Regions from separate parts of the Microbacterium sp. NPDC077644 genome, predicted to be linked through region 1. Evidence: predicted binding sites of a transcription regulator. Region 1 holds the regulator's gene; the other holds the start of a gene.
The links. The regulator LexA, encoded in region 1, represses DNA repair genes until DNA is damaged. The targets are predictions, from matches to a motif close to TCGAACANNTGTTCGA.

Region 1 (5,834 bases):
CGGGCGGCATCCAGTCGGTGTCCGTCGCGCACCCGCCGCGAACGCGAGTCACCTCACCGGAATCGACGTCCACGCACCACAGGCCGGCGTTCACGGCGGATCCTCCTCCCGAGAGCAGCACGCGCGAGCCGGCGACGTCGTCGACGCTCACGTGCGCGGTGGCAGGAACATCGAGCGCGCGCGTGGTGCCGTCGCCGTCGATCACGACGACCTCGTCGGAGCCGTTCGTCCGGACCGCGACGATCCTCCCGTCCGCCAGTGGCCGATACCAGCGGTTTCCGAGCACCCACAACCCGTACCCGGTGTCGGCGTCGGCCGGCGCGATCGGCTCGGGGTCCGATGCCTGGATGCCGTCGAGGCGCAACCGGTGCAGCCCCCAGCGCCCTGACGGGTCGTCGGCGTACAGCAGGTCCGCGTCGCCGAGCCACTCGGGCTGGAGCGCCGCACGGGTGCGGATGCTCGCGAAGGAATCGTCGCCGACCGTCGCGACGCGGAGCCAGGCGTCCTGCCATGGCATCCGTCGCCCCGACCACTCGACCCAGGCGATGCGGGTGCCATCCGGCGAGAGCGCCGGATGCGCGAAGAACGCCGTCCCCTGGATGTGAACATGCACGGCCGAGCCGTCGTCCGCCGCCGATCCGTCGATCGGGATCTCCACGATCGCGCGACGGTGCGGATCCGCTGCGAGATCCTCGCGGATCGCCAGCAGGCGGCCGTTCTGCAGTCGCAACCCGCCATGGTTCGGTCCGCGGCCCTCCGCGCCGGCGGGCGTGAGGGGAGTCGGCTCCCCGCCGCGCGGCATCCGGTGCACCCGCTGGTCCCGGCCGTCGACGAAGTACAGCGTGCCGTCGGCATCCGCCGTCCATGCGCCGCCGCCGTACTCGTGCACGCGCGACCGGGCGCTCCACGGGGCAGGCAGGAGCTCCTCGCCGCTCGAACTGCGGACCGTGACGCGGCCGCCTTCGGCGGGAACCGACTCGCCCCACCAGATCTCATCTCCAACGAATCGAGCGCCGTCGATGCGCGGCGCGGATGCGGCGATGCTCGACGCGGTGAACGGCGACGGCCAGGTTCCGTACGGCTGAGGCATGACTCGAGCCTATGCGGCCCTGCCGACGTCGGCCGTCGAGAGCCGACAACGCAGAAACCGCCCTCCCGGATGCCGGGGAAGGGCGGTTTCTGCGTCGTCGAAGGATGCCGGGCGTCAGACCGCGCGGAGCACGGCCACGACCTTGCCGAGGACGACGGCGTCGTCGCCGAGGATCGGCTCGAACGAGCTGTTGCGAGGGAGCAGCCAGGTGTGGCCGTCGCGCTGACGGAAGGTCTTGACCGTCGCCTCGCCGTCGAGCATCGCCGCGACGATCTCGCCGTTCTCAGCCGTGTTCTGGGTGCGGACGACCACCCAGTCGCCGTCGCAGATCGCGGCGTCGATCATCGATTCCCCGGAGACCTTGAGCATGAACAGCTCGCCCTTGCCGACGAGCTGGCGGGGGAGCGGGAAGATCTCCTCGACCTGCTGCTCTGCCGTGATCGGGACGCCCGCCGCGATCTGTCCGACCAGCGGCACCATGGCGGCATCGCCGACGGGCGTGCTGGCGTCGGCCGGGTTCTCGCCGCTCGCGCCAGGCAGGTCGATGAGCACCTCCATGGCGCGGGTCTTGCCCGGGTCGCGGCGCAGGTACCCGCTCAGCTCGAGCTGACCGAGCTGGTGCGTGACGCTCGAGAGCGACTTGAGGCCGACCGCGTCGCCGATCTCGCGCATGCTCGGCGGATAGCCGTGCCGTGCGATCGAGGTCTGGATGACCTCGAGGATCGCCATCTGCTTGGGGCTCAGACTCTTGCGGCGACGCGTGCGCGGAGCCTCGGCGTCGGTGGCGGCGGTGTCGCTCATGGGTGCTCCTTCGTGCGCGGTTCCGGGGCTGCTCTTCGAATGTCGGTGGCCCGTGGTGGGGTGTCGTTATCGAAACCGTATCCGAGAAAAGCCGCGATTCGGAAGATCTGTTCGAGCGTGTCGCCGGTTTCCCGCACGAGGTTTCGAAGAAGTCTTGACAGATGTTCGAATTCGAAGATACATTCGGTACGTAGCTTCGCATTCATCGCTCCCGGCCGAGCGGTGAATGCGAACGCTACGCCACAGAGGCAGAGGAGAATCCCATGAGCACCATCAGCATCGCCGCCCCGGCAGTCCGCATCGTCCGTCCGTCGACGCGACTGCGACTGACCGTGCGCGGTCGCCGCGTGCTGCTGGGCCTCGCCGCACTCCCGCTCGCCGCCGGCATCGCCTTCGCGGCTCTCGGCGGCGGTGCCGCTGTCGCCTCCGGCGAGTCCGTGCCCACGGCGAGCTTCGAGACGGTCACGGTCATGCCCGGTGACACGCTGTGGTCGATCGCCGAGTCCGTGGCGCCGAACGCCGACCCGCGCTCGGTCATCCACCAGATCGAGAGCCTCAACGCGCTGGGCGCCTCCTCCCTGCAGGTCGGGCAGGAGCTCGCCATCCCGTCCGAGTACGTCGACTGACCCCACCGTTAGCATGGGGAGTGTGACTGCTTCCCTCGGTGACTTGCCCCTCCGCGACGATCTTCGCGGACTCACACCCTACGGAGCGCCGCAGGCCCCGCTGCCCGTCGCGCTGAACGTGAACGAGAACACGCACCCCGTCCCCGACGAGGTCGCCAGCGACATCCTCGACGACATCGCGGTAGCGCTGCGCGAGGTGAACCGCTACCCCGATCGGGAGTTCACGTCACTGCGCGAGGCGTTCGCGGACTATCTCGGGCACGGACTCGAGCCCGGCCAGATCTGGGCGGGCAACGGATCGAACGAGGTCCTGCAGCACATCATGCAGGCCTTCGGAGGCCCTGGCCGCACGGTCTTCGGATTCGCGCCCACCTACTCGATGTACCCCTTGATCGCGCAGGGCACCGGCGCGCAGTGGGTCGCAGGGCAGCGCGAAGCCGACTACACGATCACGGCGGAAGAGGCCGCTGCGCAGGTGGAGCAGGCGGACCCCGACATCGTCATGCTCTGCTCGCCGAACAACCCCACCGGCACACCGCTCGGCCTCGACGTCGTCGAAGCGGTCTACGAGGCTGCGCGCGGCATCGTGGTCGTCGACGAGGCCTACCAGGAGTTCGCGCCTCGGGATGCATCGTCGGCGCTCACGCTCCTCGACGGACGCCCGCGGCTGGCCGTTTCGCGGACGATGAGCAAGGCCTTCGCGTTCGCGGGCGCGCGGGTCGGCTATCTCGCCGCAGACCCGGCGTTCATCGACGCCCTGCGTCTCGTCAGGCTTCCGTACCACCTGAGCGCCCTGACCCAGGCGGCGGCCGTCGCTGCCCTCCGCAACGCGGACACCATGCTCGGCATGGTCGACGAGATCGTGGAGCAGCGCGATCGGATCACCGCCACGCTCGAGGCGCTGGGGTATCAGCCGCACGAGTCGTGGTCGAACTTCGTGCTCTTCGGCGGCGTGGCCGATCCCCGCGCGACGTTCGAGGCTCTGTACGCCCGCGGCGTTCTCGTCCGCGACGTGGGCATCCCGCACCACCTGCGCGTGACAGCGGGGACCGAGGCCGAGACGACGGCGTTCCTCGACGCTCTGGCGTCGATAGACTCGGGCACATGAGCGCCTCCCGCACCGCGTCGCGTACCCGCAGCACGTCCGAGTCGACCGTCGAGCTCGAGTTGAACCTCGACGGCACAGGGCAGAGCCGCATCGACACGTCGGTGCCGTTCTTCGACCACATGCTGACGGCGTTCGCGAAGCACTCGCTCACAGACCTCACCGTCCGTGCCTCCGGCGACACTCACATCGACGCTCACCACACGGTCGAGGACGTGTCCATCGTCCTCGGTCAGGCGATCCTCGAGGCGCTCGGCGACAAGTCAGGCATCTCGCGATACGGCGACGCGCTCGTCCCGCTCGATGAGGCGCTCGCACAGGCGGTCGTCGACATCAGCGGCCGTCCGTACCTCGTGCACACCGGCGAGCCCGACGGCTTCGAGCACCACCTCATCGGCGGCCACTTCACGGGTTCGCTCGTGCGGCACGCGTTCGAGGCGATCTCGTTCAATGCCGGGCTCACCGTGCACGTCCGCGTGCTCGGCGGTCGTGACCCGCACCACATCGCCGAGGCCGAGTTCAAGGCCTTCGCCCGCGCCTTCCGGCAGGCCAAGGCGCTCGATCCCCTCGTCGACGGCATCCCCTCCACCAAGGGCGCGCTGTGACGCGCAGCGTCGTCGTCTACGACTACGGCTCCGGCAACGTCCACTCCGCGGTCAAGGCGCTCGCGGCCGCCGGTGCGGATGCCACACTGACGGGCGACCGCACCGCGGCGCTCGAAGCGGACGGGCTGCTCGTCCCCGGCGTCGGCGCATTCGCCGCTGTTCGCGCCGCGCTGCGCGAGCAGGGCGGGGACGAGGTCATCGAGCGGCGTCTGGCAGGCGGACGGCCGGTGCTCGGCGTCTGCGTGGGCATGCAGGTGCTGTTCGCGCACGGCGTCGAACGCGGGCAGGACGTCGAAGGTCTGGGCGAGTGGCCGGGCGCGGTCACGGAGCTCAACGCTCCGGTGCTTCCCCACATGGGCTGGAACACCGTGACCCCCGACGAGGGCAGCGTGCTGTTCCGCGGCATCGAGGAGGAGCGGTTCTACTTCGTGCACTCGTACGCCGCGCAGAAGTGGGAACTCGACGTCATTCCGCCGTTTCCGCAGCCGGCGCTCACCTGGACCACGTACGGCGAGCCCTTCCTCGCGGCGGTCGAGAACGGGCCTCTGTCGGCCACCCAGTTCCACCCCGAGAAGTCCGGCGAGGCGGGCATCCGCCTGCTGCGGAACTGGGTCGAGAGCCTTCCGTGACGTCGACGTTTTGATCACGGGATCGAGGCGGACTACTCTCGGACATCGTGCCGACGATCGGCACTGCACCCACCCGAGGATGACATGAACGACTTCGCGTCCACCCCCAAGCTCACCCTTCTGCCGGCCGTCGACGTCGCCGGCGGCAAGGCGGTCCGCCTGACACAGGGCGAGGCCGGGTCCGAGACCAGCTACGGCGACCCGCTGGATGCTGCGGGGGAGTGGGTCGACCAGGGCGCGGAGTGGATCCACCTCGTCGACCTCGACGCGGCCTTCGGACGCGGCAGCAACACCGCGATCCTCCGCAAGGTCATCAAGCAGCACCGCGACGTGAACGTCGAGCTCTCCGGCGGCATCCGCGACGACGCGAGCCTCGAGGCCGCTCTCGAGAGCGGCGCTGCGCGCATCAACCTCGGCACCGCCGCTCTGGAGAACCCGGAGTGGGCTGCGGACGTCATCAGCCGCTACGGCGAGGCGGTCGCGGTCGGTCTCGACGTGCGCGGCACGACGCTCGCCGCGCGCGGCTGGACGAAGGAGGGCGGTGACCTCTGGGAGGTGCTCGCCCGCCTCGAGGACGCCGGATGCAGCCGCTACGTCGTCACCGACGTGACCAAGGACGGCACCCTGCGGGGTCCGAACATCGAGCTTCTCCGCGAGATCACCTCGCGCACGCCGAAGCCCGTCGTCGCCTCCGGCGGCATCTCGAGCCTGGACGACATCGCCGCTCTCCGCGAGCTGGTTCCCCTGGGCGTCGAGGGTGCGATCGTCGGCAAGGCCCTGTACGCGGGAGCGTTCACGCTGGCTGAGGCACTGGATGTCGCCGGCGACTGACGACGCCTGCGACCACGGGAACGCCGGCGATTCGGCGGGCGTCCCGTGGGAGGGGCGCAGTTTCGAAGCGAACCCGCACGCAGCTGACGACGGCTCGGCCGATCCGGCCCTGCTCGACGCCCTGCTCCGCTTCCGCGCGGGAGCGGG
Region 2 (3,168 bases), on a different contig from region 1:
AGTGTCCCCTCTTTGTTCGACGAGCTGCGCCTGGGCGACGTCGTCGGATTCACCGGCAGCGCGTCGACCGCCGCCTCGCTGCGCGAGCGCACGCCGGCCGGCGTGCGCTTCACAGCCGAGACCGACTCGATCAACGCCTCGGTCCTCGGGCCGGACGCGGTCGCGGGCACACCGGAGTTCGACGCGTACGTCCGCCAGCTCGTCGTCGAGATGACGACGAAGGCCGGGCAGAAGTGCACGGCGATCCGCCGGGCGATCGTCCCGACCGGTCAGGCGGACGCCCTCATCGACGCCGTACGCGTGCGCCTCGACGAGAAGGTCGTCGTCGGCGACCCGCGCGAGGACGGCACCACGATGGGTCCGTTGGTCTCGGTCGAGCAGCGCGACGAGGTGCTGCGGCAGGTGCGGGCGCTTGTCGACGGAGGCGGGCGGATCGTGATCGGTTCGTCCTCTGTTCCCGGAGGCAACGGCGCCTTCGTCGACCCGGTGCTGCTGCGCTTCGACGACGCCCGCGACGACGCCGTCCACTCGGTGGAGGCGTTCGGTCCGGTGTCGTCTCTGATCACCTACGACACCGTGGCAGAGGCATCCGACATCGTCGCCCGCGGCGGCGGATCGCTCGTGACCAGCGTCGCGACGCACGACCCGGCGTTCGCCACCGCGATCATGGCCGGGGTGGCGCCGTGGAACGGGCGCGTGCTCTTCCTCGATCGCGACGACGCGCGCTCGTCGACCGGGCACGGTTCGCCGATGCCGGGTCTCGTGCACGGCGGGCCGGGCCGCGCCGGCGGCGGCGAGGAGCTCGGCGGCATCCGCGCGGTTCTGCATCACATGCAGCGGACGGCCGTGCAGGGCTCGCCCGAGATGCTGACCGCGATCACCGGTCAGTGGCACGCGGGTGCTGGGGCGCGTGAGGACGGCATCCATCCGTTCCGGAAGTCGCTCGCGCAGCTGCGGATCGGCGATCGGATCGCATCACGCACCCGCGAGGTGACGCTCGACGACATCGAGACGTTCGCGCACTTCACCGGCGACACGTTCTACGCGCACATGAACGAGGAGGCGGCGGCCGCGAACCCGTTCTTCCCCGGACGGGTCGCGCACGGCTACCTGCTCGTGTCGTGGGCGGCAGGACTCTTCGTCGACCCGGAACCCGGCCCGGTGCTCGCGAACTACGGGCTGGAGAACCTGCGCTTCATCACTCCGGTGTCGCCGGGCGACAGCATCCGCGTGGAGCTGACGGCTAAGCAGATCACGCCCCGCGAGACCGACGAGTACGGCGAGGTGCGGTGGGACGCCATCATCCGCAACCAGGACGACGAGACGGTTGCCACGTACGACGTGCTGACGCTGGTTTCGAAGGAGTAGGCGGAGGCTGCGCCTCACATGCTGGATGATTTCGGCCGGTTCTCAGCATCCAGAACCGACGAAAAGCATCCAGCATCGGCGGCGATGCACGATTCTCGAAAAAGCCCTCTGATCGGCCGGTTTCTCGGGTCGGAATGTCCGTGGCCCCCTGTTGAATAGGGGTATGAACAGCATCGTCGCCCACCTCGAAGACCTCGACAGGTCTCTCGCCGAGGCGGGCCGCGATGCGTTCGATCGGGAAGAGATCCCCGACCTCTCGGATGCCGAGATCGCTGCCCTTCTCGAGGCGAGCGGCCGCATCCAGAAGCGGATCGAAGCACTGCAGATCGAAGCCTCCGTCCAGGTGCTCGAGCGCTCGGCGCCGATGCGTGATGACAAGATCGCCGCCAAGTACGGGTGGGACCGGCCCGTCGACCTCGTGCGGGCGCTGACCCGCACCGAGACGCGTGACGCGAATCGTGTCGTGAAGGCCGCGCGCCTGACGAGCCGGATCCGCGGGATGTCGAGCGGTGAGTTCGTGCCGGCCCGCTATCCCGAGCTGCGAGCGGCCATGCTGTCCGGGGCGATCGGCGTCGCCGGGCTCCTGGCCGCGATCGAGCCCCTCGAGCAGTCCCACGACCGGATGTTCGACGAAGACCGGCTCGAGGCCGACCGGCAACTCGCCGACCTCGCCCTTGGGACGATCCGCGACGACGAGGGCAGAGCCGTCGACTCCGGCCCGTTGCCGCGCCCGAGGATCTCCGGCTCCTTTCGCGCATCCTCGTCGCCTACCTCGACCCCGACGGCGCCGAGCCGTCCGACAGCGCCGGGGCGAGAGCCCGCAGCTTCATCATCGGGCGCGAGCGCGACGGCAGTGTTCCGGTCCGAGGCAACCTCCTTCCCGAAGTGGCCGGGCAACTGCAACTGCTGCAGGACAGCATCCTCAACCCGCGCGTCGACGGACCCGCCGACCCGACCGTCGGCGTGCAATTCACCGAGAACCCCGACGATGTCGTGACACCGGGCGGCTACGTGCTCACCTCGGCCGAGATCGATCGGCGCACGAGGACTCAGAAACTGCACGACGCCTTCGCGATGATCGTGAACGCTGCCGCACGCTCGGGCGAGTTCCCCGACCTCGGCGGTGCCGCTCCGACACTCGTCGTCACCGTGAGAGCCGAGGACTATGCATCCGGGGCCGGGTGGGCGACCATCCTCAACACCGGCGACCGCATCCCCTCGCGCGTGGCCGCGCAGACCGGATGCGCGGGCGGTATCCAGCGGGTCATGTTCGACGAGAACGGCCGCATCGCAGCCCTCGGCACCTCAGCCCGCATCTTCAACGCCCTGCAACGCCGGGCGATCACTCTTCGCGACGGAGGCTGCGTCATTCCGGGGTGCACCGTCCCGGCATCCTGGTGCGAGATCCATCACGTCACCGAGTACGCCGACGGCGGCCCCACACACACCGACAACGGCGTCCTGCTGTGCTGGTGGCATCACCGCAACCTCCACCTCTCCGAATGGCGGATCCGCATGCGCGACGGCGTCCCCGAGATCCGGGGACCGGCCTGGTGGGACAGCAAGCAGCGCTGGCACCCCGCGGGAGTCCCGCGCCCCCGCATCCGAGAACGGGCCGGGTAGGCGACGATGCGCGAAACCCTCGAATGTGAGAGAATTACTGAACGTACGGTCAGTAAAGACGAGGGAGTCGCCGTGACCGAGGAACCCACCGAGACGAGCAGCGCCGACGACATGAGCGCCGAGCAGCGCCGCTTCGACGAGATCATCGCCGCGGACTCGCGCATCGAGCCGCGCGAC

Region 2: AB0269_RS08915 (DUF222 domain-containing protein) is a predicted target of LexA. The motif match lies at 1,983-1,998, and genes of this name have one in related genera.

The regions. Positions count from the first base shown of each region.
Region 1 is NZ_JBFBME010000003.1:30,591-36,424, reverse strand. It holds gene AB0269_RS12170 (prolyl oligopeptidase family serine peptidase) at 1-1,090, opposite strand, end outside; gene lexA (transcriptional repressor LexA) at 1,205-1,891, opposite strand; gene AB0269_RS12160 (LysM peptidoglycan-binding domain-containing protein) at 2,155-2,517, shown strand; gene AB0269_RS12155 (histidinol-phosphate transaminase) at 2,540-3,625, shown strand; gene hisB (imidazoleglycerol-phosphate dehydratase HisB) at 3,622-4,227, shown strand; gene hisH (imidazole glycerol phosphate synthase subunit HisH) at 4,224-4,856, shown strand; gene priA (bifunctional 1-(5-phosphoribosyl)-5-((5-phosphoribosylamino)methylideneamino)imidazole-4-carboxamide isomerase/phosphoribosylanthranilate isomerase PriA) at 4,941-5,687, shown strand; gene AB0269_RS12135 (SseB family protein) at 5,671-5,834, shown strand, end outside.
Region 2 is NZ_JBFBME010000002.1:414,090-417,257, forward strand. It holds gene paaZ (phenylacetic acid degradation bifunctional protein PaaZ) at 1-1,368, shown strand, start outside; gene AB0269_RS08915 (DUF222 domain-containing protein) at 2,125-2,991, shown strand; gene paaA (1,2-phenylacetyl-CoA epoxidase subunit PaaA) at 3,103-3,168, shown strand, end outside.